DNA from 3 places in the Pseudoalteromonas sp. BSi20439 genome. Region 1 is predicted to be linked to each of the others. Evidence: predicted binding sites of a transcription regulator. Region 1 holds the regulator's gene; each other region holds the start of a gene.
What was found. Region 1 encodes sigma-54, which starts transcription at its own class of promoters, with help from an activator protein. Its sites were predicted from a motif close to GTTGGCACGNNNNTNGNNT; they were not measured.

Region 2: dps (DNA starvation/stationary phase protection protein Dps) is a predicted target of sigma-54. The motif match lies at 8,909-8,927, and genes of this name have one in related genera.
Region 3: P20439_RS09265 (BON domain-containing protein) is a predicted target of sigma-54. The motif match lies at 2,495-2,513, and genes of this name have one in related genera.

The regions. Positions count from the first base shown of each region.
Region 1 is NZ_BADW01000055.1:33,669-44,110, forward strand. Features, by position in the region: gene P20439_RS05330 (DUF2333 family protein) at 1-373, shown strand, start outside; gene P20439_RS05335 (TIGR04219 family outer membrane beta-barrel protein) at 377-1,147, shown strand; gene P20439_RS05340 (TIGR03899 family protein) at 1,190-2,071, opposite strand; gene P20439_RS05345 (SRPBCC family protein) at 2,040-2,588, opposite strand; gene P20439_RS05350 (YgiQ family radical SAM protein) at 2,889-5,072, shown strand; gene mgtE (magnesium transporter) at 5,160-6,518, opposite strand; gene P20439_RS05360 (HPr family phosphocarrier protein) at 6,659-6,931, opposite strand; gene rapZ (RNase adapter RapZ) at 6,949-7,791, opposite strand; gene ptsN (PTS IIA-like nitrogen regulatory protein PtsN) at 7,811-8,263, opposite strand; gene hpf (ribosome hibernation promoting factor) at 8,268-8,555, opposite strand; gene P20439_RS05380 (RNA polymerase factor sigma-54) at 8,582-10,081, opposite strand; gene lptB (LPS export ABC transporter ATP-binding protein) at 10,416-10,442, opposite strand, start outside.
Region 2 is NZ_BADW01000047.1:1,727-12,168, reverse strand. Features, by position in the region: gene P20439_RS04060 (hypothetical protein) at 1-422, opposite strand, end outside; gene P20439_RS04055 (L-cystine transporter) at 705-2,045, shown strand; gene katG (catalase/peroxidase HPI) at 2,361-4,628, shown strand; gene P20439_RS04045 (MFS transporter) at 4,690-6,570, opposite strand; gene P20439_RS04040 (DUF2189 domain-containing protein) at 6,804-7,583, shown strand; gene P20439_RS04035 (HPP family protein) at 7,757-8,176, shown strand; gene P20439_RS04030 (DUF2237 family protein) at 8,337-8,705, shown strand; gene dps (DNA starvation/stationary phase protection protein Dps) at 9,013-9,537, shown strand; gene P20439_RS04020 (SulP family inorganic anion transporter) at 9,715-10,442, shown strand, end outside.
Region 3 is NZ_BADW01000099.1:71,070-81,511, forward strand. Features, by position in the region: gene P20439_RS09245 (bifunctional diguanylate cyclase/phosphodiesterase) at 1-16, shown strand, start outside; gene suhB (inositol-1-monophosphatase) at 66-869, opposite strand; gene P20439_RS09255 (VOC family protein) at 1,106-1,522, shown strand; gene P20439_RS09260 (LiaF domain-containing protein) at 1,569-2,234, opposite strand; gene P20439_RS09265 (BON domain-containing protein) at 2,549-3,118, shown strand; gene P20439_RS18230 (YqaE/Pmp3 family membrane protein) at 3,184-3,342, shown strand; tRNA gene P20439_RS09275 (tRNA-Ile) at 3,620-3,696, shown strand; gene P20439_RS09280 (methyl-accepting chemotaxis protein) at 3,956-5,833, shown strand; gene P20439_RS09285 (5-carboxymethyl-2-hydroxymuconate Delta-isomerase) at 5,918-6,247, opposite strand; gene P20439_RS09290 (winged helix-turn-helix domain-containing protein) at 6,363-8,480, opposite strand; gene P20439_RS09295 (TonB-dependent receptor domain-containing protein) at 8,803-10,442, shown strand, end outside.

The sequences.
Region 1 (10,442 bases):
AAATACCGATTTAGCCGGCAACTCTTCAAATACTCAAGCCACTTATACGCCATTGCAACAACAAGTAAAAACATCGTGGTGGGAAATTGATGATGTATTTTATGAGTCACGCGGTGCTACTTGGGCTTTACTGCATTTTTTACAAGCGGTTGAATATGATTTTGCCGAAGTGCTTGATAAAAAGAACGCTCGTGTTAGTTTACAACAAATTATACGCGAGCTTGAAGCGACCCAAGAAACCGTTTGGAGCCCAATGATTTTAAACGGCAACGGGTTCGGTTATGTCGCCAACCATTCACTCGTTATGGCAAATTATATCTCTAGAGCCAATGCGGCACTGATTGAACTTAGCGAATTATTAGCGCAAGGATAAAAAATGAAAAAGTATTGTATAGCAGCAGCCTTATCAATGGCATGTTTAGCACCTGTAGCACAAGCCGACACTGTATTGGGTTTGTATGTAGGGGTTGATGGTTGGAAAGCCGATAATGACGGTAGCTTTTCTGATAATAATAACGCCCTACAAAACTTCAATTTTGAAGATGAGACTTTTGTTAGCTATTACGCCGCACTTGAGCATCCGGTTCCATTAGTGCCAAACTTAAAGCTAAAATACACTGAGCTTGAACTAACCGGTTCAACGCGACTGGAAGATACATTTACTTTCAATGGCACTGATTATGTTGTAGGCACTGATGTTAATTCAGTTACTGACTTATCGCACATTGATTATATTCTTTACTACGAGATTTTTGATAACGATTTAATCTCGATTGATTTAGGTATTAATGCTAAGCAGTTTGATGGTGAGCTTGTGGTAACAGGTACATCACAACAAGGTGGCGCTAACTTCACTGAAATTGAAGAGTTCTCAGGTGTGGTGCCTTTAGCATACGGCCGTTTTGAAGCGGGTTTACCGTTTAGTGGTTTAAGTGTTTTTGCTGAGGGTAGCTTTTTAGCCATTGACGATAGCAAAGTACAAGATTACCAAATGGGTATTGCTTGGGAGTTTATTGATAACCTAGCCGTTGATGTTGCGGTTAAAGCGGGCTACCGCTCTATGGTTTTAGAACTTGATGATGTAGATGACATTAATACTAATATTGATGCTTCAGGCCCATTTGCGGGCATACAAGTTCATTTTTAAGCACCGATTTTTCTAAAAGCCACCTTGTGTGGCTTTTTTTAGTTATTTTGAAGCGTGCCATACTAATTCAAACTCCCCCTCAAATGCTGCACCAATTAACTGTTTGTACACTTTATTAATTGGGTAATTCATCAGTCTAAACAGTTCATCACCGGTTTGGGTAAACTTATAATAACTCAATACTAAGTCGTTACTTTTTGCTTTTAAAGTTAGTTTTTGAGTCAAAAAGGAGAGGGTAATTTCTTGTCCTGCTTTTAATGCAGCGGATTCAATCTCTTTACGGTATAACAAATTTAAATCCATTAAGGTTAATACATCAGGAAAGCTCACACCGCTTTTACCTATGCTTAATGACACTTTATTACCCTTGCCTAATAAATCAAATAACGAGGGTTTTTTGTAATAGCCTAAAAATATTAGGTGACTACTGTCTTTTTCGTTATACCCTGAAATAGACACACACTTTCTTAATGAATCAGCTTCGCGCTGGGTCATGTGTTTGAGAGTTTGTAAGCTTTTTATAGAAAAGGTACCTGGGCTAATGGTTTCGCCAGTAAAAATTTTTGCCCATAATGTTTGCATAGATTGGTTTGAGGTATCTTCACATAAGGCAATAAAGTGCTCCACCCAATCGGCGTCAGGTTGTTTAGCGCAGGCTACATCAGGACAAAATTCCATTGCTAAGGCTAAAATAGTCTCGATATTTTGTTGTTGTTTTATTAGCAGTAGATCTTGTCTTTTTTGTGCTCGAGCTAACACTGAATGCTCGCTATTAATACGATAAAGAGACTTTGCTTTACCCTGCGTATTATAGGTTTTTTCATCAGCTGCAGGTGTATTACTCACTTTTGTGACTGAGTAACCTAACAGTGACTCAATAATATTGGCAAGTTTAATTCTGGCTTGTGCGGTTTTGACTGTCATGACTTTCCATTATTGCTTGTGCATCACTGAGCTGGGCTACCGTCTTTAGGTTATTTAGCCCAAGAGTGACTATATTGCTTAATATATTTTCAGCAAATATAGCAACATAGCCAGAAATGAGTGGCACCGTTGCTTGCCCTTCAATATGCCACGTGACGGTTTTTGTATGCGGGCTAAATAGTAATCGGCTAGTAATAATATGTTCTTGATTAAATAACACACTAAATACAACTTCATTGGCGCTCAATGATGATATTGTCATTTCGCCATTGCCCCACTTACCTTGCCAAGACTGATAGGCGCCTGCCCCAGAACTTGGTTCACCAATACTAAATTCAATGTTGGGATCTATTTGCTGCCACGGCGACCATTTGTACCACTGCGTAAAATCTTCCACTAATGACTTTATAACAGGAGGGCGGGCATTTATTTTAATGCTTTTTTGCACGTGATAGTTTTGTGGTAAAAGTAACCCCACAACAACAAACGCCAACAGTAAGATGGCTGAAAACTGCATTAATTGTTTAAGTAGTTTAATAGGTATGCCTCATTGGTTTTAATATTACAGCGTCTATGAATTGTTAATAATCACAGCTTATTTAATAGTTTAGCTTAGAGCTGCGGATTTTTGTTTGTTTTATCTGCTTAAAACAATTCTAAAAGCAGACATTAGCAGTAATTAGTTTAGATGATATTTTTGTTTTAGTATTGCTATAAAAGTAGGCGGTTTTTAATCACCACCTTACATTTTGAGCTATATCAACGTGGATGTCGATAGGGTATAATTCGCGCCTTTTGTTATTGAACGGCCAATTTTATGAGCACATTAAAAGCTGATCGCGCCTTATTCTCATACCCTAAGTATTGGGCTGAGTGTTATGGCACAGCCCCATTTTTACCAACAACACGCGAAGAAATGGACGCGCTTGGCTGGGATAGCTGCGATATTATTATTATTAGCGGTGATGCTTATGTAGACCATCCTAGTTTTGGGATGGCCGTAATTGGCCGTGTGCTTGAAGCGCAAGGATTTAGAGTGGGCATTATTGCTCAGCCTGATTGGAACTCTAAAGATGCGTTTATGGCATTGGGTAAGCCTAACTTATTTTTTGGTATTACAGCCGGTAACATGGATTCGATGATCAATCGTTACACCGCTGAAAAACGTATGCGCCACGATGATGCTTATACACCGGGAAATGTAGGTGGTAAACGCCCTGACCGTGCCGTGATCATATACTCACAACGTTGTCGTGAAGCCTATAAAGATGTGCCACTGGTGTTAGGGGGCATTGAAGCCAGCTTGCGTCGTATTGCTCATTACGATTATTGGCAAGAGAAAGTACGCCGTAGTGTATTGTTTGACGCTAAGGGTGACATTTTAATTTATGGTAATGCCGAACGTCCATTAGTTGAAGTGGCGCATCGTATCGCTGCAGGTGAAACCATGGATACCATACAAGATGTGAGAGGCACGGCGGTTATTCGTAAGGAGCCTTTACCCGGTTGGCGCGGCAGTGATTCAACCGCGATTGATAAAATTGGTAAAATAGATCCTATTCCTAATCCTTATGGTGCGGATGATGTGGGTTGTGCTAAATCAGAATTTAAGCAAGCGGGTATTGATTTAAAAGCCGAAGCTGCAAAACCAATTACCATTCAGCCTGCGCGCCCTAAACCATGGGAAAAAACTTACGTTAAGCTACCCGCTTTTGAGCAGGTCAGTGTTAATAAACCATTGTATGCCCATGCATCGCGTATTTTGCACCAAGAAACTAACCCCGGTTGTGCAAGAGCGCTATTTCAGCGTCATGGCGATCGCTCTATTTGGGTGAATCCGCCAGCTTATCCACTTGAAACCCAAGAAATGGATGATGTGTTTGGTTTACCGTATCAGCGTATTCCGCACCCAAGTTATGGCGACGATAAAATTCCTGCTTACGATATGATTAAAACGTCGGTAAACATTATGCGTGGTTGTTTTGGCGGCTGTTCGTTCTGTTCTATTACTGAGCATGAAGGGCGAATAATACAAAGCCGCTCACAAGAATCAATTATTGAAGAGATTGAGCAAATTAGAGATAAAGTGCCGGGCTTTACTGGGGTTATTTCTGATTTAGGCGGACCGACCGCAAATATGTACAAACTGCGTTGTACCAGTAAAAAAGCAGAGAGTACCTGTCGCCGCTTGTCGTGTGTGTATCCTGATATTTGTAAGCATATGGATACTGACCATACCCCGACTATCGATTTATATAAAAAGGCGCGTGAGGTTAAAGGGATCAAAAAGATCTTAATTGCTTCGGGCGTACGTTATGACCTTGCTGTACGTGATCCTCGTTACGTTAAAGAGCTAGTAACTCATCATGTTGGTGGATATTTAAAAATAGCCCCAGAACACACAGAAGACGGCCCATTATCAAAAATGATGAAGCCGGGTATGGGCGCCTATGATGAATTTAAAGCGCTATTTGATAAGTACTCTAAAGAAGCAGGTAAAAAGCAGTATTTAATTCCATACTTTATTTCTGCTCACCCAGGGACTAAAGACGAAGACATGGTGAATATGGCTTTGTGGCTGAAATCGAATGACTTTAAGCTTGATCAGGTGCAAAACTTTTACCCATCACCGATGGCTAATGCGACCACCATTTATCATACTGAAATGAACTCGCTGCGTAATATTAAAAATAATACTGAGCAAGTTGCGGTACCAAAAGGCGCGCGCCAGCGTCGTTTGCATAAAGCGATTTTGCGTTACCATGATCCTGCCGGTTGGCCAATGATCCGTGAAGCCCTGCGTAATATGGGCAAAGCTAAACTCATTGGTAAAGGTCCAAATTGTTTAGTGCCAGAAGAAGGCAGAGATGAAAGGCAAACCAAAGGCGGTAAAGGCAATAAGGGCGGTCGTCCTGCGCTTACTCGTCATACTGGCTTTAGTCAGTTTAAAAAAGCCAACACTAAACCTAAGGTAGGCGGTAATCGCCAGCGCGCTAAGTAGCCTTAACTTATGTAAAGTAACTATCGGCTTAAACAAAAACACCGCGTATTGATGCGGTGTTTTTGTTTATAAACGTTTATAAAAAGATTAAATCAATAACCAAGTCGCAGTACCTAAGAAGGCAAATATACCAACAATATCAGTTACTGTGGTTAGTACCACACTGCCTGCAAGTGCTGGATCTATTTTCATTTTTTTAAGCAATAGTGGGATACTAGCACCCGCAATACCTGCCGCAACTAAATTCATAAACATAGCAAACGCTAAAACACCACCGAGTTTGAAATCCCATTGCCAAAGCGCAACGACACCGGCAATTAGGATAGACCAAACCATACCGTTAATCGCGCCGATAGCGAGTTCTTTTAATAATAAAAAACGTTGGTTAGTTTGGTTAATATGACCTACGGCAATACCGCGAATAACCAAAGTTAAAGTTTGGCTGCCTGCAACCCCACCCATTGACGGGACAATGCCATTGAGCACAGCAAGAATTGGTAATATAGCTAAGGTGTTTTCAAAAAAGCTCGCCACAATTGCAGCCAGCAATGCAGTTAGTAAGTTTACACCTAGCCAAATTGAGCGCTTTTTAGAGCTTTTTAAGACCGGCGCAAAGGTATCTTCTTCATCATCAAGACCCGCTAAGCTTAATAAGCTATGCTCTGCATCTTCACGGATAACATCAACGATATCATCAATAGTAATACGACCAAGCAAATGCGCGTTGTCATCGACAACTGGTGCCGATATCCAGTTATGCCGTTCAAATAGTTGCGCTACTTCGCTTTCATCCATTGAAATAGGAATAGATTCACACTCTTCATCCATTAAATCCTGAACAATTTTCTCTGGAGGATTAGTTAATAAAGTGCTTAGCGATAAGGCGCCTAAAAAACAGTTATGTTTATCTACAACGTATAAGTCATCGGTGCCTTCTGGTAGCTCACCGCGTAAGCGAATATAACGTAGTACAACATCTAGAGTTACATCAGGGCGAATAGTTACGGTATCGATATTCATCAAGGCGCCAGCAGAGCGCTCCTGATAGGATAGAGCTTGTGTTGCACGTTCTCTATCTTGAATATCCATAGCGCTGACAACGTCTTTATAAACGGTGTCAGGCAGACTACGTAGCACTTCCCCTAAGTCATCATGGCCCATGTCTTCTGTTGCAGCCGCAATGTGCTCAGGTGCCATTTGCGCAATAATACCCAAACGTACGTCTTCAGAGAGCTCTTCAAGTACATCGCCCTGTACATCAGGATCAACCAGTTGCCAGAGCATGCGACGAATTTTATGGGGAGATGATTCTAAAAGAAGTGCGGTATCACAAGGTGCCGTTTTTGCTAGCATGCGCCTAACTTGAACAAATTGACCACTATTTAGTGACTTGGTCACCTGTTTTAGTTGTTGTAGTGGAATATCTTGTTCTAAAGCTTCAGGCATTGGCGTCCTTAATTAAATTTTATTACATAGTGGAAGGGTTATGAATGCTATTCAATTTTAGTTTATCTTACTTTATATGAGCAAACTACCTCAACCACTATTAACCTTAGCTTAGGATGATGATTTAATGATGAACTATTTTATTCTTGCTCATTAAATCGTTGGTCAATGAGCTCACCAATTGCATTAAGTGCAGGTTCTGCGTCAGGGCCTTCACATACTACCTTCACTTCTTTGCCTTGACTGCTCTCTAGTAACATAAGTGCTAATACACTATCGCCAGCGGCTTGTTTATCGTCTTGAAATAAAGTGATTGAGGCATCAAATTGCACAGAAAGCTGTGCCAGTACTGTTGCCGCTCTGGCATGCAGGCCTAATTTGTTTTTTATTAAAAATGTGTTTTCTAACCGCATTACTATTCTCTTTGATGTTATTCTTGTTCTCTGTGACGAATTTTTACATTAGGATGACTCATTGCAAAACTTTCACCTATAGTTTGCGCTAAGTAAACAGAACGGTGTTGTCCACCAGTACAACCTATGGCTATGGTCAAATAGCTGCGGTTATTTCTTTCTAAATGCGGCAACCATGTTTGTACAAAGGTTTGAATTTGCCATGTAAATTTTTGTACTATGCTGTGGCTGGCTAGGTAGTCTTTTACCGGTTGATCTAGCCCTGTGAGTGGCTTAAGTTCAGGCTCCCAATGCGGGTTTGGTAAAAATCGGGCATCGAATACGTAATCTGCTTCTTTGGGTATACCGTGCTTAAAACCAAATGACTCAAAGGTAATGATCAGTTGTTTGTCTTTTTTACCGAGTATTTTTTCACGGATAGACTCAGCCAGCTGATGCACACTTAAATCAGTGGTATCAATCATATGATCAGCATGATTGATCAAAACATCCAGTAGTTGTTTTTCTTTTTTTATTGCTAAATCAAGCGGTAGAGAATCAATAGAAAGAGGGTGAAGACGCCTAGTTTCCGAAAAGCGTTTAATTAATGTTTGATCGTCACTGTCTAAATAAAACACCGTTGGTTTAGTGAAACCAGGTAAATATTCAATGATTTCATTAAACTGTTGCTGCTCTTTAGGTAAGTTACGCACATCAACACTTACGGCAATTTTGTTGTAGCTGTCGGAAACACTTCGAACAAGAGATGGTAATAAATTTAAAGGAATATTATCTACACAATAATAACCTAAATCCTCAACAACCCGTAACGCAACAGATTTACCAGAACCTGAGCGACCACTTATAATTATTAATTCCATTTATCACCCTTTATTGTTACTACGGTTGACTGACAATGACTTGGTACAGCTCATTGTCGGATTTTGCCGCCCGTAATTGCTTACAAAATTCTTTATCGTTGAGCTTATCTGCAATGGTAGCTAAGGTCTTTAAATGCTGTTGATTGTCACCGTCGGGGACAATTAAGGCAACAAAAATGTCGACCGGTCGGTTATCTATCGCATCAAAATTAATAGCCGTTTCGCTCACCAGTATAAGTGCAAGAGGCTCTTGTGCACCACTCATACGACCATGTGGAATTGCAATTCCTCGGCCTATACCTGTGCTCCCTAGCTTTTCTCTAGCGGTTAACGCGTTGAGAATATCTTGTTGGGTTAAATAGGGCAGTTTATTGTGAGCCAATTCACTGATAAATTCTAAAATTCTTTTTTTACTATTAAAAAGGACCGCAGCTTTACTGCAGTCCTGACAGATAAGTGAGCTTAGTTTCATAGTGTTAGTGTCGAGCAAGTTTCTCTTTGTGTTTAATTACTTGACGATCTAGCTTGTCAATCAGCGAGTCTATAGCGGCATACATATCTTGATGTTCAGTAGAGGCAAAAATTTCAGCGCCACTAACATGAACGGTTGCTTCAGCTTTTTGGTTTAGTTTTTCTACATCGAGAATAACATGCACATTCGTTATGTGATCAGTGTGCCTCTGCAGCTTTGCAAATTTACTATTTACGTAGTCTCTAAGCGAGTCAGTAATATCTACATGGCGACCAGTTAAGTTCAGTTGCATAAACATTTTCCTCTTTGTTGTACGCCTTAAATCAAACTTTTTCGTTGATTCGACGGGGGAATAGCTAGAGATTCGCGATATTTTGCAATAGTTCTCCTTGCTACTTTAATTCCTTGCTCTGCCAATATATCTGCAATTTTACTATCACTCAATGGTTTAGCTGAGTTTTCTGCCGCGATTAATTTTTTAATTAATGCGCGAATTGCTGTTGATGAACATTCGCCACCGTTTTCAGTGCTTACATGGCTTGAAAAGAAATATTTAAGCTCAAAAATACCCCGTGGTGTATGCATGTATTTTTGCGTAGTAACACGCGAAATAGTCGATTCGTGCATTTCTACCATTTCTGCCACATCATTAAGCACCATAGGCTTCATCGCCTCAGGACCATGTTCAAAAAAGGCCTGTTGCTGTTGCACAATACAGTTAGTTACTTTAAGTAGCGTGTCGTTTCTACTTTCTAGACTTTTTATAAACCATTTTGCTTCTTGCAAGTGTGAGCGAATAAACTGGCTATCACCACTTGATTTAACAGTACGTGACATAGCCGCATATTGGCTGTTTACCCTAATTTTAGGCATGCTATCAGGGTTTAGTTCAACCACCCAACGCCCTTTAATTTTTTTAACCGACACATCAGGAATAACATACTCTGACTCTTCTCTGACAATAGTGTCTGCCGGTTTTGGGCTAAGGGTATGAATTAACGTCATGATCTCTTTAAGCTCATCTTCTTTGAGCTTAGTTTTTTTCATTAACGTGCGATAATCACGTGCCGCTAGTAAATCAATATGATCGGTTAAAATCATTTTTGTTTCGTTTAAAAAAGGCGTGTCTTTATCAAATTGATTAAGTTGAATACACAAACACTCTTGTAAACTACGCGCGGCTATTCCTACTGGATCAAATAATTGAATACGCTTTAATACCGCTTCTATTTCATCAAGTTCAACTTCATCTTCGTCGTCGTTTTCTTGATTAAAGCTTTCTAAAATTTCTTCACAGCTAAGGGTTAAAATACCTGAGTCGTCCACGGCTTCTACTATTGCAATCGCAATGGCTTCATCTGTAGGACTAAATGGCGTCAGTTGCAATTGCCACATTAAATATTCATGCAGCGTTTCAGTTGAAGAGCCTTGATAAATTGATTCATCTTCAGGCATCGGTCCCGATGAAGAGGCAGGTGCTGCGCTCATGTATTCATCCCATGTAACGTCCATTGCCATATCATCGCTAATGGTGTCTTTGCTCATGGCTTCGCCGCTGTCTTGCTCATACTCGCTAGGTTTTTCGTCAGCTGAAGCACTTAGCGTTGATTCATCGTTATCGGCTTTTTGTTCGTTTTTACCCGCAGCATCTTCGCTGTAATCTTGTTCTTCAACTTCAAGCAAGGGATTGCTATCGAGCGCTTCTTGAATTTCTTGCTGGAGATCCAATGTACTGAGCTGCAATAAGCGAATTGCTTGTTGCAACTGTGGAGTCATTGTAAGTTGCTGGCCCATGCGCAGCTGTAATGATTGCCTCATTTATCTCTAACAATCCTTTTAAATTACGGTCTGTTGACCTTTACGGATTAAAATTTGTTCAAACTAGGGGCGGTTTAATCGCGGCGCGAGGTTTGTAACCTAGTGGGCTAAGTCAAAACCGAGCAACAAAAAGTAAATCGTCCCTAGGCAGAACCCGAAGGCCAGCGCCTGTTTGGCATTGATGCTGCGTTATCGCCTATTTATGGGGAATACCACATCACATAGGCTCTGCCTTGCCTAAATACCAAACAGACTGCTGCAAATTCAACCTTGAAAGGTCAACAGACCTAAGTATAATTAATCTTAGCAGATGCTTAGTGGAATAACACAAATATTAGAGCTTGAACTGCTCGCCCAAATA
Region 2 (10,442 bases), on a different contig from region 1:
CTGTTATTAGGATTTTCGTTGCCAGTAAATGCCTGAACTTTATCGCCATCTTTGTAAATTGTGATCACCCCACCCCACAACTCTTTTGGGATCCCCTTACGCATGCCGCTATCAATTAAGGTACTAAACATACGAGGAACCATGCCCTGAATAGTTGGCAACTCATAAGCGGTCACATCCACTGCGCTCATATCTAAACCAATAAGCCAACGATCAATATCAAACTGGCTATCTTGTTTATAACCAATTAACAGCAACGTATTGGGGTTGTTAAAGTCCTCAGGAATCGTAAATGACTTTTGCTCTAAGCTTTCTCCTGTAACAGTGGGAAATTGCTTACCAAGTAGTGCTTGATTTGGATACTGGGTTGAACATCCGCTTACTACTAAAACCATCACCAGCGTCATTATTGCCTTTAACATACCTTTACTCCCTATTTTTAAATAAAACTAAAGTGAACACGTTGACCAATTAATTCGTATGAGACTTACGCTTTAAACAAGGCTTACGATCTATAGTAAACCCTATAAATTAAAGAAAATACAAGCATATGAATAAGCTTGTACAATAAAACGCTGATTCGTTATACTTTAATATTATTACTATATTCCTTTTAATTCTATCCCATAGCGAAAGTGTATTTTGTTAACGTCTTACAAAGCGTTAAAGTGCCGCGCTAATTCACAGCTATAAAAGAGGGTACCATGTCGCTTGCTGTATTATTAATGTTGGCATTATTTGTCGGTTTGCTGTTTGCTATTTATCTTGTTTCGCAAAAAAGCAGCTCTTTATCTCGTACCGTTTTATTTGGTTTAGTACTTGGTAGCGCCTTTGGTTTAGCCCTACAGTTTTTATTTGCCCATTCCCCAGAAACCATTAAAGAAATACTCAGCTGGGTAAGCATAGTAGGTAAAGGCTATGTCGGGTTACTAAAAATGATCATCATGCCACTGGTATTGGTCTTTATGATTGCCGCTGTGGTTAAGCTTGAGAACCAAGGCTCACTGGGGAAAATATCCTTTATTAGCATCTCTGTTTTACTGTTTACCACCGCGATTGCAGCATTAATTGGTATTGCGGTAACGTATGGATTTGATTTGAGCATTGAAGGGCTTGTTTCAGGTACTCGTGAAGCCGCTAGAATGGACACCCTGCAAAGCAAAGCAGCGAATGTAGCCGACTTAAGTGTGCCACAAATGCTACTGAGCTTTATTCCTGAAAATCCCTTTGCAGATTTAAGTAATCAACGTTCAACCTCTATTATTGCCACGGTTATATTTGGTGTACTTGTTGGTATAGCTGCGCGTAAAGTAATGCTTGAAAAAACAGAGCTTGCTAGCCCAATTCGTAACGGTGTAAACGCCCTACAAGCAACAGTAATGAGCTTAGTTCGCATGGTAATTGCTCTAACGCCTTATGGTGTTGCAGGTTTAATGGCAAGTGTTGTGGCAAACTCTAGTAGTAGCGACATTTTAAATTTACTTGCCTTTATTGTTGCTTCTTACGTGGCTATTTTATTAATGTTTGTTGTGCATGGTTTACTGCTTAGCTTAGTAGGTGTCAATCCAAAACATTACTTTGAAAAAATCTGGCCAGTGCTTACCTTTGCTTTTAGCTCACGTAGCTCAGCGGCATCGATTCCTATGAATGTAGATGTGCAAATTAACCAGTTAAAAGTGCCCCCAGCAATCGCTAACTTATCGGCTTCTTTTGGTGCCACTATAGGTCAAAACGGCTGTGCTGGTATTTACCCTGCCATGCTCGCGATGATGGTTGCGCCAAGTGTGGGGATAGACCCACTCACGTTTGAGTTTATTTTACCGCTTATTGGTATTGTGGTTATTAGCTCGTTTGGTATTGCTGGCGTAGGCGGTGGTGCTACTTTCGCAGCGTTGGTTGTATTACCTACCATGGGATTACCTATAGAGGTAGTGGCTTTACTTATCTCTATTGAGCCTTTAATAGATATGGCGCGTACCGCACTCAACGTGTCGGGTGCTATGACCTCAGGTGTGATCACCAGTAAGTTAATGAAAACTCAATAGCACTAAGCTTATTTAATAGCCCAGCCTACGCTGGGCTTTTTTATGCCTATAGCTCTGCAAAGCCTTCTTTGCGTATTTACAATTCATTTATTTAATCGATTAAATTTAATAAATCATTTTTATAGATTGCACTAATCGTTTTATTTCGCACACGGTTTTTACCCTCTTTACTATACTATCCTCACTGCTTAGCCATTCAGGCTTGTTTAACAACAACTTGAATGAAGTATTAGCCTACTGTTTTTTAATGAGTAGGCCCTATTTTTTAATACGCTTTGTATATAACGAAATTCGTTAACTTTAAGGAAGCTGACAATGAAAAACCGATCATTTACAAAAAAAGCGCTTGTTGGATTTATAAGTATGGCACTTATGTCTGGCTCTGCTTTTAGCCAAGAAAAACCACAAATGTCTAAGCCACAAGGTGCTGTAGGCATGGGTGAGGCAAAAATGGGCGCAACCAGAACCAACCAATTTTGGTGGCCAGATCAACTTAACCTATCTCCTCTTCGCGATCATGATCTACGTTCAAACCCTTACGGTGCCGACTTTAATTATGCAGAGGCATTTAACAGTCTAGATTTAGACACTGTAAAAAGTGATATCGACGCTCTACTAACTCAATCTCAAGATTGGTGGCCAGCAGACTTTGGTAATTATGGCCCATTTTTTATTCGTATGACCTGGCACAGCGCAGGCACCTACCGTACGCTTGATGGCCGTGGTGGCGCTGGCGGTGGTCAACAACGTTTTGAACCGCTTAATAGCTGGCCAGATAACGTAAGCTTGGATAAAGCGCGCCGTTTACTTTGGCCAATCAAACAAAAATACGGTGAAGCCCTTTCATGGTCAGACTTAATCGTATTAGCCGGTAATGTTGCCTTAGAAAACATGGGGTTTGAAACCTATGGTTTTGCTGGTGGTCGTACTGACGATTGGGAACCAGACATGGTTTACTGGGGTCCAGAAGTAGAAATGCTTGCCAGCGACCGTGAAGATGCCAGCGGCAAACTAGAACGCCCGCTAGGTGCAACTCACATGGGTTTAATTTATGTAAACCCAGAAGGGCCTAAAGGAGTACCTGATCCAATCGGTTCAGCTAAGAACATTCGCGTTGCGTTTTCTCGCATGGCGATGAACGATGAAGAAACCCTAGCACTTATCGCCGGTGGTCACACCTTTGGTAAAATGCATGGTGCGCACAAACCTAAAGACTGTGTAGGTGCAGAGCCTGCTGCAGCAGGTATTGAAGAGCAAGGTTTAGGCTGGAAAAACAAATGTGGTAAAGGCCACTCTGAAGATACCGTATCTAGTGGTTTAGAAGGCGCATGGACACAAGCACCTACCCGCTGGTCATCACTGTACTTAAGCAACCTACTTAACTTTGAGTGGAAACAAACTCGCAGCCCTGCAGGCGCTATTCAGTGGATCCCAACAGATGAATCATTACATAACGCCGTACCTGATGCGCACGTTAAAGGTAAATTTAACCCACCGGTAATGACTACGGCCGATTTAGCGTTAAAATTTGATCCTGAATATCGCAAAATTGCAGAACGCTTTTTAAATGACCCTAAAGAGTATCAACTTGCCTTTGCTAAAGCATGGTACAAATTAACTCACAGAGATATGGGACCACCACGTAACTTTTTAGGTAAAGAAGTACCAAAAGACGACTTAATTTGGCAAGACCCTATTTCAGCAGAAACTCAATCAAACATTGATGCTGGTGCAGTAAAAGAGCTTAAAGCCGCTATTTTAGACTCAAACCTAAGTGTACCTGAGTTAGTACGTGTGGCATGGGCATCGGCTGCCAGTTACCGTGATTCAGATATGCGCGGCGGTGCCAACGGCGCACGTATTGCGCTAGCACCACAAAAGGATTGGGCAGTAAATAATCCAGCAGAAACCGCAAAAGTACTTAAAGTATTAAAAGCGATTCAAGCTGACTTTAACGACAGCTTATTTAGCAAAAGCCATGTATCGCTTGCTGATTTAGTTGTACTTGGTGGTAATGCAGCGATTGAAAAAGCAGCCAAAGATGCAGGCTACTCAGTAGACGTGCCGTTTAATGCTGGCCGTGGCGATGCTACGCAAGCGCAAACTGACGTTAATGCATTTAGCTTATTAGAGCTGCCAGCCGATGGTTTTAGAAACTACTTTGATGCAGAGAAAAGCTATAAATCGCCAACAGAAATGCTGATTGATAAAGCGGATCAGCTTGACCTAACAGTTCCTGAAATGACTGTATTAGTCGGTGGTTTACGTTCACTTGATGCAAACTATAAAGGCACTGACTACGGCGTATTTACTGACAAGCCAGGTACCCTAAATAACGATTTCTTCGTTAACTTATTAGATATGTCGACGGTATGGAAAAAATCGTCAGATGCTGGCATTTATCAAGGCTTTGATCGTCAATCAGGTGAGCAAAAGTACACCGCCACTTCGGTTGATCTGATTTTTGGTTCAAACTCAGAACTACGTGCAGTTGCTGAGGTGTATGCCTTTGATACATCAAAACAAAAGTTTGTAGAAGACTTTGTTGCAGCATGGACTAAAGTAATGAATTTAGACCGTTAATAACCATTAAGTAACACAACCACAGCGCTGCAATTAATTGCAGCGCTTTTTTATTGTAAAGCTACTTTAAAGCAAGCACTCGATCACGCAAGTCATCGGCACTCACATTTTCAGATGCAACCGACTCACCAATCGCTACGCTTACTAACGACCATTTGGGTCTAGGTAGTCGCCACTTGGCTTTTCGGCTAAACATACTGCCCCATAATCCATCTAAATGAACAGGGATAACAGGCACAGGCGTGCGCTGAATTATTTTTTCAATGCCACGGCGAAATACATCAACCTCGCCATCACCGCTGAGCTTTCCTTCAGGAAAAATACCTACTAACTCACCACTTTCCAGTGTTTTAGCGATGTCATCAAAGGCTTTATTAAACGCCTTAGGGTTTGCCTTTTCACTATCGATTGGAATGGCTTTGGCCATTTTAAATAACCAATTAAGTGCCGGTGAATAGTAAATAGGTGCAAATACAACAAACCGAATTGGCCTAGGCGACGCCGCTAAAATAAACATCCAATCAACAAAGCTAACATGGTTACTTACCACTACCGCAGCCCCTTCATCGGGAATGTTAGGCTCGCCTTTAGTGCGCACCCGATACATGCAAATCGCTAAAATATAAATAATAAAGCGTAAAAAGAACTCAGGAACTTTGCTGTATATATAAACCGATATCAGTAAATTAAGCCCTGCTAATAACAACAGTAATTGTGAAATATTCCAGTGTAATAGCGTTAAAGTAACAATACTTAAAACGGCGCTGCCGACCATAAACAGTGCGTTTAATACATTATTAGCTGCAATCACTCGAGAACGGCTATCGGGGTGCGTACGCTGCTGAATGAGTGCATACAAAGGCACGGTATAAAACCCCGAGGCAATACCAATACCTGCCATCCAAACAAAATGCCAGAGCATATCGCCAGTATTAATTACTTGTTCAAGAGTAAGCTGCAACTCACTAACTTGGCGATAAAATTCAATACCAGGCTCTTGGCTTAGTAAATATAAAAATAAGGTAATTAACAGTGCACCAAAAGGCACAATACCTAACTCAATCCGTGAGCGTGATAGCTTTTCACAAAGCAAAGACCCCAATGCAATACTCAACGAAAACACCACTAAAGCAGCCGTCACCACCAACTCATCGCCTCCCATTACATGTTTTACGTAATTAGGGAGCGCCGTTAGTATCACCGCACCAATAAGCCAAAACCAGCTGATCCCTAATACTGACTTACCCACCGACTCGGTTTGTGCCTTAAGCGCATTAAAAACACTTTTGGTTGAAGTAATAGGGTTAATCGATACTTTTAAATTAGCATCATTGGCAGCACTTTTAGGAATAAATCGACTGCTCAAAAAGCCAATAACCGCTAGGCTCACTATTGCGATACTGATATAAATAGGGCCCGCTGCTTGGGTTATATAATAGGTGCCAAATACGGTGCCCAATAAAATAGCGACAAAAGTGCCCGACTCCACCAGCCCATTCGCTTTTGTTAGCTCATTTGGGGCCACATGTTGCGGTAAAATAGAGTACTTAAGCGGTCCAAAAAAAGTGCTTTGTAAGCCCATTAAAAATACAGTACCTAACATTAACCAAACCTGCTCGGTTAAAATCGATACTACGCCCACCAGCATAATAGGAATTTCGCAAAACTTTACGATGCTGATCAGTTTTGATTTTTCCAACTTTTCTGCAATTTGCCCAGCCATGCCTGAAAATAGAAAAAACGGTAAAATAAATAATCCTGCCGCCAAATTAGAATAAAAGGCACCATCAGCTACCGTAGCAGCCTGAAAAATTAAAATAAGTAGGATTGATTGCTTATATACATTGTCATTTAAAGCAGAGAAAAACTGCGTCACAAACAGAGGTAAAAACCGTTTGCTACCCAGTAAAGATCCTTGAAATTGTTGTTTATTTTCCTTCATTACGGTCTCTTAAAATTAGCTTCAGGGCTTAGATTACCACTGTGGAAAAGAAATACGAACCCACTTTTTAAGTACGTGCTCAAACATATATTTAAATAAACAAAATAGCTAACCCAATAAAAATGACTAACAAATGAACAATGCGACTAAATCAATCGTATAAGTTGTTTATGAGTTGTAAATAAAACATCTATGTTCTAAACCTAAAAGGTGACTAAAAAAGGAGCATCTTTATGCCAACTACAAACACAATAGACAAAGACACTAAATTCGCACGTTGTTTAGAGTGCAACAAAGTAAATACATTTGCCGCTTTTCATTGGCTTTCGTTAGCGTTTAAAGATATGGCGCGCGCGCCCATGTTGAGTTTAATTTACGGTTTAATCTTCACGCTTATTCCGGTAGCGATTGTTTACTCTGTTGTACTTACCGACAGCCACTTAGCTATTTTACCTGCAACCGTTGCTTTTGCTTTAATCGGTCCGGTATTCGCCGTTGGCCTATACGATGTAGCCTGGGAGCTTGAGAAAGGCCATAAACCTACATTAAGCCATTCATTAAAATCAATGTTCCGTAACCCTGTAGGTGAGTGGGGTTTTGCGGTATTACTCATGGTAATTATGATTATTTGGATGCGCCTAGCTGCAATTGTGCATGCGTTATACCCAAACCATGTAAACCCCACCTTTGAAGAACTTTCGGCGTTTTTAACTATAGGCAGCATTATCGGTGGGATTTTGCTGGTCAGTGTGTTTTCAATTTCTGCATTTACGCCGCAAATTATGATGGAAAGACGCGTTGATATTATGACCGCAGTCGTTTCTTCAATCCACGCAGTTAAAGAAAACTTTGCAGCCATGGTAGTGTGGTCAATTTGTATATTTGTACTAGTAGCGTTGGGCTTTGCTGCAGGTGCCGCTGGATTTATTATTATTATGCCACTACTTAGTTACGCTAGTTGGCATGGATACATTGCTGTTATTAAAACAAAAACACCACGTGGTTATGAATAATATTTACCTGTAGTTTTATCACTTAATTAAATGCTTTTTGGTCATTTAATTAAGTGTTGCCTCTTCTCCCTCAGTTTATAAAATCCGTAAAAACCTTGATCTGAATAAGGTGCAAAGCTTAAAAATAGCGCTAATATAAGCTGATACACTACAGATAATATAAAGGAATAAACATGAGTCAAAACGTTACAGACTTAATGACACCGAACCCATTTTCAGTGAACGTAAAAAGCACTTTGCATGACGCACATAATTTAATGAAAGAAAAAAATATTCGTCATATTCCTGTTATCGACGAAGACGGCGCATTTGTCGGTATGCTGACACAAAAAATCATGGTCGCTAAAGTTATGGGGATCATGGCAACGTTTGGTGCAAATGCATTACAACGAAAAGAGAAACTCACAAAAGTAGAAGATATTATGGTGAGTGATTTTATTAGTGTCACCCCAGAGCAGCCGTTATCAGATGTCGTTAAGTTTTTTGTAGATAATCGCCACGGTTGTATGCCCGTTGTTAGCCAGCAGGGTCAGCTAGTGGGTATTTTAACGTCTTCTGATTTTGTGCGTTTAGCGGCAGCACTACTTTCGTAAGCGCCCTTGCTTAGTAAAAACTGCATTTTGGCTTTACTAAGTGCAGTTTTTTACTCGCTTAAAGATGTATAAAATTAATAGCATAGATAGCTAAGTCACTAACGGCCTGTTATGGTAAACACCTCTGCTTTCGATGATTATTACAAGGTAACTGTGCTGCATGGCTAATCAATTAAATGTACTGGGAACTCGCTTACAACTGTGTTGTGGTAATGGTGGCTATACCCGTGAAGGGTTTTGCTATGTGCCAGATTCAGACTTTGGCAATCACAGTGTATGCGCCATTATGACCGACGAATTTTTGCAGTTTTCTAAAGCGCAAGGTAACGATTTAATTAGCCCTAATCCTTTGTATGATTTTGCTGGCTTAAAAGCTGGCGACAAATGGTGCTTGTGCGCAGTGCGTTGGTATCATGCCATTGCTGCAAACGTTGCTCCTCCTGTGGTACTTGAAGCTACAAACCAAAAAGCGCTCGACATTATTCCGTTTGACGTATTAAAAGCGCATCAATATCAAAAAACGCTATAACGATTAAACACTGAACCCAGTTTTCTTTTGCCTAAATAGCGTAGGCAAAAAGAGTCCTTAACGTGCCCCTGTTTTAAACGTGCTTTTTTGCAGAATTTACAAAAAAGTGCATATTTTTCATATGCACTTAAGTTTGTTGCTTTGAAAAATACCGCCAATTAAAAATTAAAACAATAATTTCAGCAACTTAAAATAACAATACTATCGGCATGAGCATTGCTTCTATTAATACAAGACGTGTTCGTTATCGCAATTAAAACACTCACTTGAGTTAAGCGAGCACTATTTTGAAATAGTAGGAGGCATAATGAGTAACAGTAATAATGCAAACAAAGTCGCTGAATTTACCGCTCCCGGTGTAGAAAACGAATCAGCAAATAAAGCAATATCTGTTCTAGAAGATCGCATGGTAGCGCTAATTGATTTACAGCTAACTTTAAAACATATTCATTGGAATGTAGTAGGTCCAAACTTTATTGGCGTACATGAAATGCTAGACCCTCAAGTTGAAACCGTGCGTGAAATGACCGACACCATAGCAGAACGTATTGCCACTTTAGGCGGCGTCCCTGTTGGTACACCAAAATCAATTGTCGATCGTCGTACATGGGAAGACTACGCTATAGGCAAAGGTTTAGTAACCGAGCACTTAGCTGCATTAGACAAAGTATATAACGGCGTTAACGGTGATCACCGTAAAGCTATAGAATCACTTGCTGAGCTTGATCCGGTATCTGAAGATATGATCATTGCGCAACTTGCCGAGCTTGAGCAATATCAGTGGTTTGTTCGTGCCCATATAGAGTCATCTACGGGTCAATTGAACAGCTAATTTTAAATTGATATACATTGAGCCCAGCAAATATGCTGGGCTTTTTATTTTTTCACTATATCCATCTCATCATTAAGCTAAAACCATCATATTTAATCCACTATAACGCGTTTAGTTACTATACTTATTTTTATACAGAACTTACTATCTACTCCTTATTATTAAAGGGATTTTTCAGTGTTGTCGCGTTTATATAATTTTATGCCTGGTTTACAAACGTTGTTTAATTATCAGCGCCAATGGCTTGCCGACGATATGCGAGCAGCCTTATCAGTTGCAGCCGTGGCATTGCCTGTAGCTATTGCTTATGCGCAGCTTACCGGCGTAAATGCCGCCGTTGGTCTCTATTCTTGTATCTTACCTATGATGCTTTACGCACTATTTGGTACCTCTAAACAGCTTATTATTGGCCCTGATGCCGCAACCTGTGCGGTGATTGCCGCAGTAGTGACTCCACTTGCCGCAGGCGATAGCTTTAAACATTGGCAATTAGTGATCACCATGACCGCAATGACAGGTATCTGGTGCTTTATTGCCAGCCGCTTTAAACTAGGTGTACTTGCTGACTTTTTATCAAAACCTATTTTAATGGGACTGCTCAATGGCGTAGCTATTACCATTATTGTTAGCCAGTTTTCAAAAGTATTTGGTTTTACCTTTGACGAACGCTACTTACTGGAGCGTTTAGGAGGTGTGCCAACCTATTTATCGCAAACTCATATTCCCACCTTGCTAATGGCTTTATTAACACTGAGTGCCTATTTCGCTTTCAAACGTATTAAACCAAGTTGGCCTGCCTCTATGCTGGCAATCACATTGGCTGCAACCTTAGTTTGGTTATTCAACTTAGAACAATTTGAGATAAAAACCATTGGCGTTGTAACGGGTGGCTTACCTATATTTAA
Region 3 (10,442 bases), on a different contig from region 1:
TAAAAAAAGTGGCTAACAAAAAGCAAAAAAGGAGCCTAGGCTCCTTTTTTAGTACGTAATTACGATTAACGTAATAGCGACTCAGATAATACTGGGCGCATTTCGCGAACAATTGCCTGTGTTAGCTTAGGTGCACCACAGATTACGTTACCGCTCACGTTGTAGTTATTACCGCCAGCAAAATCAACAATCATGCCGCCAGCTTCTTTAACTAATAGCTCGCCTGCTGCTGTATCCCAAGGTTTTAAACCAATTTCAAAGAAGCCATCAACACGGCCCGCTGCAACATACGCCATATCTAGCGAAGCAGAGCCTGCACGACGAATATCAGCCGTGTGAACAAATAACGCTTTAAACGCTTCAGAGTATGCATCTAAGTGATGTTTTTGTTTGAAAGGAAAGCCTGTAGCAAGAACAGAACCAGCAAGTTCAACAGTTTTAGATACACGTAAACGTTTGCTGTTTAACTGTGCGCCTTGACCGCGAGAAGCAGTGAAAAGCTCGCCACGAATTGGATCGTAAATTACGGCTTGGTCTAAACGACCTTTAACTTTAAGTGCAATAGATACTGCGAAATGAGGGATACCCTTGATGAAGTTAGTTGTGCCATCAAGTGGGTCAACAATCCATTGGTAATCAGCATCCTTACCTTTGTGTTCGCCTAACTCTTCACCAACGATGCAGTGATCAGGGTAAGAACGTAAAATAGTTTCACGAATTACGGCTTCGGCTTCTTTATCAATGTTAGTAACTAAATCGTTGGTGCCTTTTTGTTGCACTTCAACTTTTGATAAATCTTCACTTGCACGAAGAATAAGTTTGCCTGCGTTACGCGCAGCGCGAACCGCAATGTTTAACATTGGATGCATGGTATTACCTTTGGGTTGTAAAAGAACGTTTATATATTTAAGCCGGCGTATTTTAGCGGTTTTTGCCATAAAGTAAACCATAAAGCCTAAATACTTGTGAGTGTTTTTTGTACAGGTATGATCTTTCGATATATTTATCGAAATAAAAACAAGCAATAAATTTGTAAATTAGCGCTTTACCTAAAGTGAACTTGAGGTTTTATGATGTTCTATATTCAATTAACAGGAAGAAAATTATGAAATTAGAACACGTAAATTTAGTTGTCAGTGATATAAACGCCATGCTTAAGTTTTACCAAGCAGCATTTCCCTATTGGTCAATTAGAAGTGAGGGAGAAGGAACTTGGTATGGTAAAGCAAGGCGCTGGGTACATTTTGGTGATAACGATCAATATATTGCTATAAGCGATCACGGTGAAGGGAAAAATCGTGACTTATCAGGGCATCAAATTGGTTTGGCACACTTTGCTTATATAACCAATAATTTAAATGCAGTAATAGCGCGCTTAAAGGATGCAGGCTTTGCAATAAGTAAGCAAGGCGCTGTAAATCCATTTAGAAAGAACATTTATTATATTGATCCCGCAGGGTTTGAGATTGAGTTTGTAGAGTACATGAGTGATGTACCAAGTGAGCGAAATAACGACTTATAATATGAATGAAGCCAACAATTTTGGCTTCATCAAATGTTTAGCATATTTAATAATGTTTACCATTCATGCCAAGTTGAGTTTTCAGATCATTTGCAAAGCTAATAAATTTTTCTTTAATAGTGCGCTTAACTTTAACTTCCACAGAGCCTAAAACAGTTTTTCCTTCAATTTGAATCGTTGGCCCTTGGCGTTTATTGAGTGAAACAGTTTTATTTTCAAAACTGCCTAAAATACAAAACATTTTAGAAACTACATTAACGTGCTCAGGTACATATATTTCTTCGCTGCCAAAGTAACAATTAACGTGAATAGTGACATGTTGGTGGGTAAAAATAGCATCCGTAAAATCAAGATTGATTGACCCCATGTAGTTTTCTATATAAATGTTTTGAGGCACTACCCATTGGCCGCTTCGTTCACTTGAACCAAGAATGCTTCTTAATGTAAGTGGCTCTTCATCAGTCTCATGCTGCGCACTATAATTAGGTGCAAACTGCGAGTGCTTTTGTGCCTTATATTGCTGGTCAGTATTTAAGGTTAAATCTTCAACAAGGGCCATAAGCGCGCTATTGTCACTCGCTGCCATTGCATCGTCTAAGCGCCTCTCAAATGCTTCTACAGAAATGACACCATGGCTGTAATTATAAATGAGTTGATCAATTACTTGCTCACGAACTTGCTCGATAGGGCGGTCTTCAATTTTAACAGACATTTAAATTATCCTTTTAAGGTTGCTGGCTAGTTCAAAGCAAGCCTTATACCAAATATTAATTCATTTAAAATCATTGCTTTATGTTTTTTTGTTTTTTCATCCTTTATTATATTAACGACAGATTAACCAAATATACAATTATTTAGTAAGTTTCGCTATTCGAGAAAGTTTTACGCAATGGTCTGTAAATGTTTACTTTGTAGGTTTAAGTCAGTATCGGTAGTTTTAATTTAAGTTATTGAAATTTAAGTGTAAAAATAGTTGGCCCGATGTTCGCATTAGTTCAAGTGTCTTTAATCAAAAGGAGAACGATTATGAAAACATTTAATAAGTCTATGATTGCAGCCCTAGTATTAGGAACAACCGCAATGGGCGCTCAAGCAAGCAGCTGGGAAAACGAAAGCAAAGATGCTTGGATTGATGGAAAGGCAGAAACAGTACTGCTGATGAACACCAATCTAAACAACTTTGATATCAACACGGACGTAAAAAACGGCAAGGTAATGCTGACAGGTAAAGTAAACAGCGATGTAGATAAAGAACTTGCTGAAGAACTCGTGCTAAGCCTAGATGGTGTAACTGATGTTGAAAACAGTCTAACTGTGGTAAAAAACACCGACATGAAGAAGCATGATTCTAAAATGATGGGTAACGATACCGAAAGTGATTTAACCGATGCCAAAATCACAACAGTCATCACAACGCGATACTTATTTGATTCTGAAGTAGGTGGTACAGACATTGATGTTGATACCGATAATGGTGTAGTAACTCTTAAAGGTTCAGTTGAGTCTGATGCTGAAAAGCAATTAGCGATGGAAATTGCTAAGAACGCTGAAGATGTTCGCAAAGTAGTTGATGAATTAACTGTTATTGCAGAATAATACACTATACTAAAAGCCCAGCCTTGCTGGGCTTTTTGCTTTGCTAACGTTAGAAGGGTTAAATTATGGATATTATCAGGATTATTTTTTCTATTTTATTACCACCACTGGGTGTATTTTTACAGGTGGGGCTAGGGATGCACTTTTGGTTAAATATTCTGCTAACCTTGCTCGGCTATTTCCCAGGATTAATTCATGCGATTTATATTATCGCCAAAAAATAACACCATATCGCAGTAATACATTTAATACTGAGTTGCTAATTGCCATCGTAAGGTATGTGTATTAGTTACTCAGACTACTATTATTTAATGAGTTCGTTTCTTCGAAGTCATCATCAATAAATCTAAAAGCCTACTATTTGAGCAGTTAGCCCCTTGATTGTTAAAATAAAGCTTTTTGCTAGTGACAAGCCCCTAAAAACTTTTTATACTGCAACCCGCTTTAGTCGCTCTGTGGCTAAACGCTTCAAAAATTAACTGCTTACAGTTATACAAAGTTGGCCCCTTAGCTCAGTTGGTTAGAGCACACGACTCATAATCGTTAGGTCCCCAGTTCGAGTCTGGGAGGGGCCACCACTTTTACAAGCTTTCCAAGTAAATAGAAACTCATCTTCCTCGTTTATAAAATTCGTTTTTATTATTTCTATCGTATTTTTACCAGTGCACTGATTTTTGTATTAATTCTATTGAATACATTGCAATAAACACAGTTGGATCTACTATTAAAGTGTTATGGGGTTTTATTATAAAAATCTTTACTTTATGCCCTTTAATGTCGCTACTGTTAATTGTGTGCGGTATATAAAATACTGCTTAGTTACCCCTTAGGTGCTCTATGTTATTAAAACGAAAAGTATACCTCAGCCTTATTCTGGCTGTTGTTGCTCCTTTAGCAATATCTACTCTAATCTTTTCCAATAGTATTCGCTCAAATACAGAAGAAAAACTAGCAAAAGTAGATTTACCGACTGCGCTTAGTGAAGTTAAAAGCCAAATAGAGCTGGAACTTTCTACACCTATTGTTGTAGGCAAAGAAATAGCGCAAAACTTATTTGTGCAGCAATGGATGAATAATAATGAAGATGCGCAAAGTCGAGGTAAATTTATTGATTACCTCAAACATATAAAAAATAAAAACCAAGCCAGTAACGCATATATTATTTCTAAAAACTCCCGTAACTATTACACCGATGAGGGTATTTCCAGGCAAATAGATAGTAGTGATACTTGGTTTGATGCTTTTTTAGCATCGGATAGACCATTTGAAGTAGCGCTCGACATAGATAAAGGCAGCTCTGAGGTGATGGTATTTATTAATTATGCCATTGAGCTTGATGGGCAACGACAAGGAATTGCCGGAATTGGCCGTTCGCTCGATTCTATGGTGGATCTCATAAGTGAATATAGGATAGGTGAGGGCGGCATTGTTTATTTGGTCTCTGGTAGTGGCGAGATTATGCTGCATGGTAATAAAACTAAAATAGGGAAATCTGTTGACTTGACGCCGATTAAAAATGGGGCAATTCAAAGTAAAGTAATTGATGGTGATGACTATGTTGTATCAAGTACGCCTGTAAACTCATTAGGTTGGCATCTAGTTGCTGAAATTCCCCAAGAGCAATTATATGGCCCAATTAATAGTGCTATTAATACTAATATCATTTTTGGTGTAATTATTGCTCTTGTCGGTTTAGCGTCAGCACGCGTGTTGGTAGGGCAAATATTTAGACCCATTGAAAACATTACTTCAGCAGTGAATGCGTTAACAGAAAAAGATGGCGATTTAACAGCGCGACTTCCTACTGACGATAATAATGAAATTTCAGACTTGGCGATTAAGTTTAATCTGTTTTTAGAGCAGTTACATTATATGTTTAAACAGGTTTCTGAGTCGGCAATTCATGTTAAAGGTATTTCCCAAGATGTACTTGAGCAAGTACAAGGAGCAGCTAATTTAGCTGAGGTACAGTCATCGAGTACACAAACGGTGGCGGCAGCGGTTAATGAGATGGAAGTTACGGTTCAGGATATTTCTGGCAGTGCCAGCAATGCGGCAGATATTGCGACTAAAACCGAAGAAACGACGCATAAAGGCGTTGGTTTTGTGCAAAGCACAATTAAACAAATGGAACAGTTAGAAGCATCGATGGCCAATTCTGTGGCTTCGGTGTTAGAGCTCTCGACAGAGATTAAATCAATTTCTCATGTATTGGATGTCATTAAAGGGATTTCTGAGCAAACTAACTTATTGGCGTTAAATGCGGCAATTGAAGCGGCGAGAGCTGGAGAGCAAGGGCGTGGTTTTGCAGTAGTTGCTGATGAAGTGAGAACGCTTGCACAGCGTACTGCGGAGTCTACAGAGCAAATTAATGAGATGATTGCTTCGTTAAATGCTAAAGCTTCAAGCACGGTAACTGCGATTGAATTGGGCAGCAAAAACACTTTAGAAAATGCCGAACGATTAAAAGAAACAGGCCATACATTAAATGGTATTTCACAGGAAATTGTACTGTTAAGCGAGTTAAATAACTCAGTGGCTACAGCAACGCGAGAGCAAACGTTAGCAACCTCAGAAATTAGCCAAAATATTGTAATGATCTCCGACTCGGCAGAGCAAACCAAAGAAAATATGAAAAAGTCAGAGCAGCTTTGTAATGGTTTAAATAAAGAGTCGAATATTTTAAGGGATTTACTAGGTAAGTTTACGCTTTAACCGCGGTTTTATAAAAATTAGCAGAGCGGGGATACCATCATAGTTATAGAGCACTTGCCTATAACTATGATGTTTTAATAGCCGTTAATTTTTACGATAAATCTCGTGATTCATTTCGTAAATATTAACGCTTAAGCTATCAGAGGCTCTGCAATATGTTTGTAGGCACGCTAGTAACTGCTCACTTAGCTTTTGCTTTTGCTCAATAGAGCGCCCAGCCATAATATGTACAGCAATATGAATAAACCCTTCTTTACCCACACCTAATTGGTAATGTTGATACGCAATCGCACGAGTTTTTATTGTTTCTAAATCAAATAAGCCACTTTCAAATGTTGTTGTGTGGATTTTTTCCACTAGAACCTGAGGTAATAAAGGCAGATCTTCTGAGTGTTCAATAATAATGTGTGGCATTTAGCGTATCCTCTTTAGATTGGTTTGTTTAATTATACCAAACGGGTTTGTACACGCTAACCCTATAGAGCTTAATTTTTAAAAATTTGGCTTAGCATAGTTCAGGCTGTTGCTTTTAGGGCAAATATTTTTGGTTGATACGTTTTATGTCAATTTGTGGTGACTTATACGAAGAGTATACCAGCCAGTTGGTATTTGAAATATAGGTTAAGCCAGAGGTACGACTAAATGCGCGTTCGGGAAGGCGTATAACGTCATGATGGCTTTTGGTTGAGAAGTCGTAATAACTCAAACGGTAATCACCTTGTTTTACATTAAAATAGTAAATACGCGATGTCGCTAAGGTGTCGCCTTCAAAAAAGTACCACGAATTATGATTAGATAAATTAATTTCGCTAACCAGTGGTTGCTCAGTTTGGCTATCAGGATCTTTGATCCATAATTGATTAGTTGCTTGGTTGGCAAAAACTAAAGCGCCTTGCTTGTTTTCATAAGCATATAATGTTGATGAATCTATGGCTTGTTCGAGTTTATTACCATTTAAATCGAAGCGATACACGTGCTGATCATCAGAGACTAATACGCTTTTACTGTCTGCAGCCCAACTAGGTTTACCATGATCGCTAAAGCCCGTAGGTAATAATTCACTGGTTTGTTTATTAAAGTCATACAGGTATAACGCATGACCACTAGGGTGCGAGGCAACAAAAGCAATATAATCACCATCAGGCGACCATACTGGGTGGTAAATATTGGCATTGAGATTAGTGAGCTGCTTTCGAGACGTACCGTCTTTATTTGCGGTCCACAATTCCATTGAGCCCGACTCATTAGAGACAAACGCGAGTTTGTTTCTGGCTTTATTGTAATTAGGAAAGCGGGTACTAAAATGGCTCGATAACACTGGGAAAGGAGAGCTTGCAACCGCATTATTAACCTCTAAACGCATTAAAGCCGAGTCTATATTCCACTGATGAAAATACAAACTGCCATCACTGGCAAATTCTGGATAGCTTAAGCCATCTATGCGGGCATTGATCATTTGTTGTGTTTTAAGGTTGTAAAAGTACCCTTGGCGTTTACCTTTTTTCACACCAGAAAAAACGAGTTGCGTCTTAGAGGGGTGCCAATCAACGCCTCTCATATCAATAAACCCAGTAGTTAACTGCTTTGCATTGCCTGTTTTTATATCGATTAAAAATAATTCTTCAAACCCCGTTGGTAAGTTACGAGATACTACAAGTTGAGTTGCATCTGGGGAGAACACAACCGACTCATCGCTATATTGGCATGCTGAAATACAAGGTATTTGAGTAATTGTGTATGGCGATGAGGTTAAATCAACAAGGTTAAGTTGAGTCAGATTATTTTCATCATCTTCACTAATATAAACCAGTTTAGTGCCCGGGGCATTTATGTCTATATCGGTACTCGCTTTGCTGCCGCATTGTCCTAAAATAGTGGTATTTCCCGAGGCAATATTTTGCTGAATAACCTCACAACCTTGACCCGATATGCGGCGATAATAATAAACAAAGGTTAAGTCGGGGCTAAATACCGCTCGCCCTTCAATGAATGGGGTGTCGGTAAGAGCTATTGCAGCTTGTTCGGGTAAATGTAAATCACGTAAGTATAAATTTGCTTTATGACCAGGGCGGCGCCAAGAATATGCTAAAAAATGACTGTCGCTGGATATAGCGGGGAACAGCTCTCGTCCTGGGCTGGTGGTAATGGTTTCAACATGATCGTATAACCGCTCTGCTTGTCGCGATAGCGCAAGTGGCTTATTTTCATCGCTAAAAGCGTTGTAACCCCAGACTCCAGCGAATAACAAGACCATGATAGCCATGGCTACAGCAAAAATATATTTAGGACGAGTAGAGGATGTATTAATACTGTTCTGCGCGTTTGGCATTATTGGCTTTTGCACTAAGCGATAACCTGTTTTACGCAGTGTTTCTATGTAGGTGTTGTCGGGGTCAAGCTCTTTAAAGCTTTTACGAAGGTGCCATATGGCATTAGTGAGTGCTTTTTCACCCACATATTGATTACCATCCCATACGTTTTCGATTAGTTGTTCCCGACTCACCGCATTTGGATAACACGCTACTAAGTAGGTCAGCAGCTCTATAAATTTAGGTTGTAAAATACAGGCTTTATCAGCACAAAACAGCTTATTTTCAAACGCCGATATTTGGCAACTTCCAATTGAAAAAGGCTGTTGAGTATTCATAGTATGTGTATTTAAACCTCTTCCTAGTATGAGTTATTAGCGATGTTTGTACGTGTTGTTTAATGCAAAGTAACACGATAATTAGTTAATATTCAATTTTACAACATTCTAACACAATAAATGTAAGTCCATGATTATAAATAAATAGATGTTAAATAGATGTAAAATAGGGATATAAACGAGACACCTCTCATTGTGCTTTTATTCACGATTACTTACAACCTGTTATTAGTAAAACAAACCAATTAGTACAAAACAGATTTAATAACTAAAAAGTTAATAAAAAAGCTACTAATGGGATAATAAAAAATGAGGGAAGTCTGTGAGTAAAATATCAACCAAAAAATGCGCTTTAGCTTTGGCTATAACAGCGAGTCTATCTGGGCATGTAATAGCAAATGACGAGGCAATTGATCGTCAATCAACTGCTAAGGCAAGCGAAGAAGTGGTACAAGAAGTACCAGAGAAAATAACAGTAACAGGCTCGCGTTTAAAGCGTGATAGTTTTTCGGTCACAACTCCGCTGGTTACCATGGACAGAGCATCAATTCAGGATACAGGCTTAGGCAATCTTTCAGATGTATTAATCGATAATATGCCTGCACTGAGCCAAAGTATTGGCAACACAACCAGCCAATCAAGCATTTCGGGTACTGGTTTATCAACAGTCCAGCTTCGTGACTTAGGCGCTAATAGAACGTTGACATTGATTGATGGCCGCCGTGTTGTCTCTAATAGTTACGGCGGTAATTATGTCAGTTTAAATACCATTCCTAGTGGTATGGTAGAACGCGTTGAAATTATTAGTGGTGGTGCGTCGGCCACTTATGGTGCCGATGCGGTAGCCGGTGTTGTTAATATTATTACCCAGTCAAAAAAAGAAGGTTTTGAATTTCAAGCCCGTGGCGGTGAAACAACAGATGGTGGCGGTCGCGAATTTACGCTTGATTTAAACTACGGAACGTCATTTGCTGATGATCGCGGTTATGTATTTGTCAGCTCAAACTGGGACCGTGATTTTGGTATGACCTTTTACGATCGCGACCGTGCACAAATAGAAGCGGCGCATAGTTACGATGATGAGCTTATGTGTAATCAAATGTACACCGCCGATGGCTATCAGTGTATGAGCGGTATTACACAAGCTGATTGGGCAAGCAAAAGCGATGGTACCTTAGGTGGTGTATTTTTAGAGAATAATAATAACGACACTCAGTTTTGGTACGACGGTCAAACGCTACGTGATGATTGGAAAGGCAATGAAGAAATTTATGGTATTAATTCACAGCAGTACGTTATGCTTGATGTGCCGAGTGATAACTTTTCGACTGCAATAAAAGTCGATTATGATGTAACAGACGACATCATGAGTTATTTCCAAATTCAATACAGTAAGAGTGGCTCGTTCAACGATAAGTCACCAGAAGATGAATACGAAGGGGCTTACGTACCTCGCTACGACCCAGTGACAGGGGATCCTATCGATGATATTGCGCCAGGTTATATTCCTATTGATAACCCATATGTGCCACAAGAAATTATTGACAGTAACCCATACAAAGACCGTATTTATTGGGATCGTCGTTTTGGTGAAGTAGGTAATATCAGCACCGATAACGACCGTACGACTATTCGTACCTGGGCTGGCCTGCAAGGTATGATGTTTGATGATACATGGGATTGGGATATTTCTGCCGGATATGGTCAATTTAAACAGCATCAAATCCGCAGTAACGAGTTAAACACGGTACGTGTTAACCAAGCCCTGCAAGCTGAAAAGCTAGCCGATGGCACTATTCAATGTAAAGACGCCGAAGCGCGAGCGCAAGGATGTGTCCCGCTTAATTTATTTGGTGAAGGGTCTATTACCCCTGAAATGGCTGACTGGATCCGTACAAATCCAATTATTGATACTGAGATTCAACAGTACACGGTAATGGGTTATATCACCGGTGACTTATA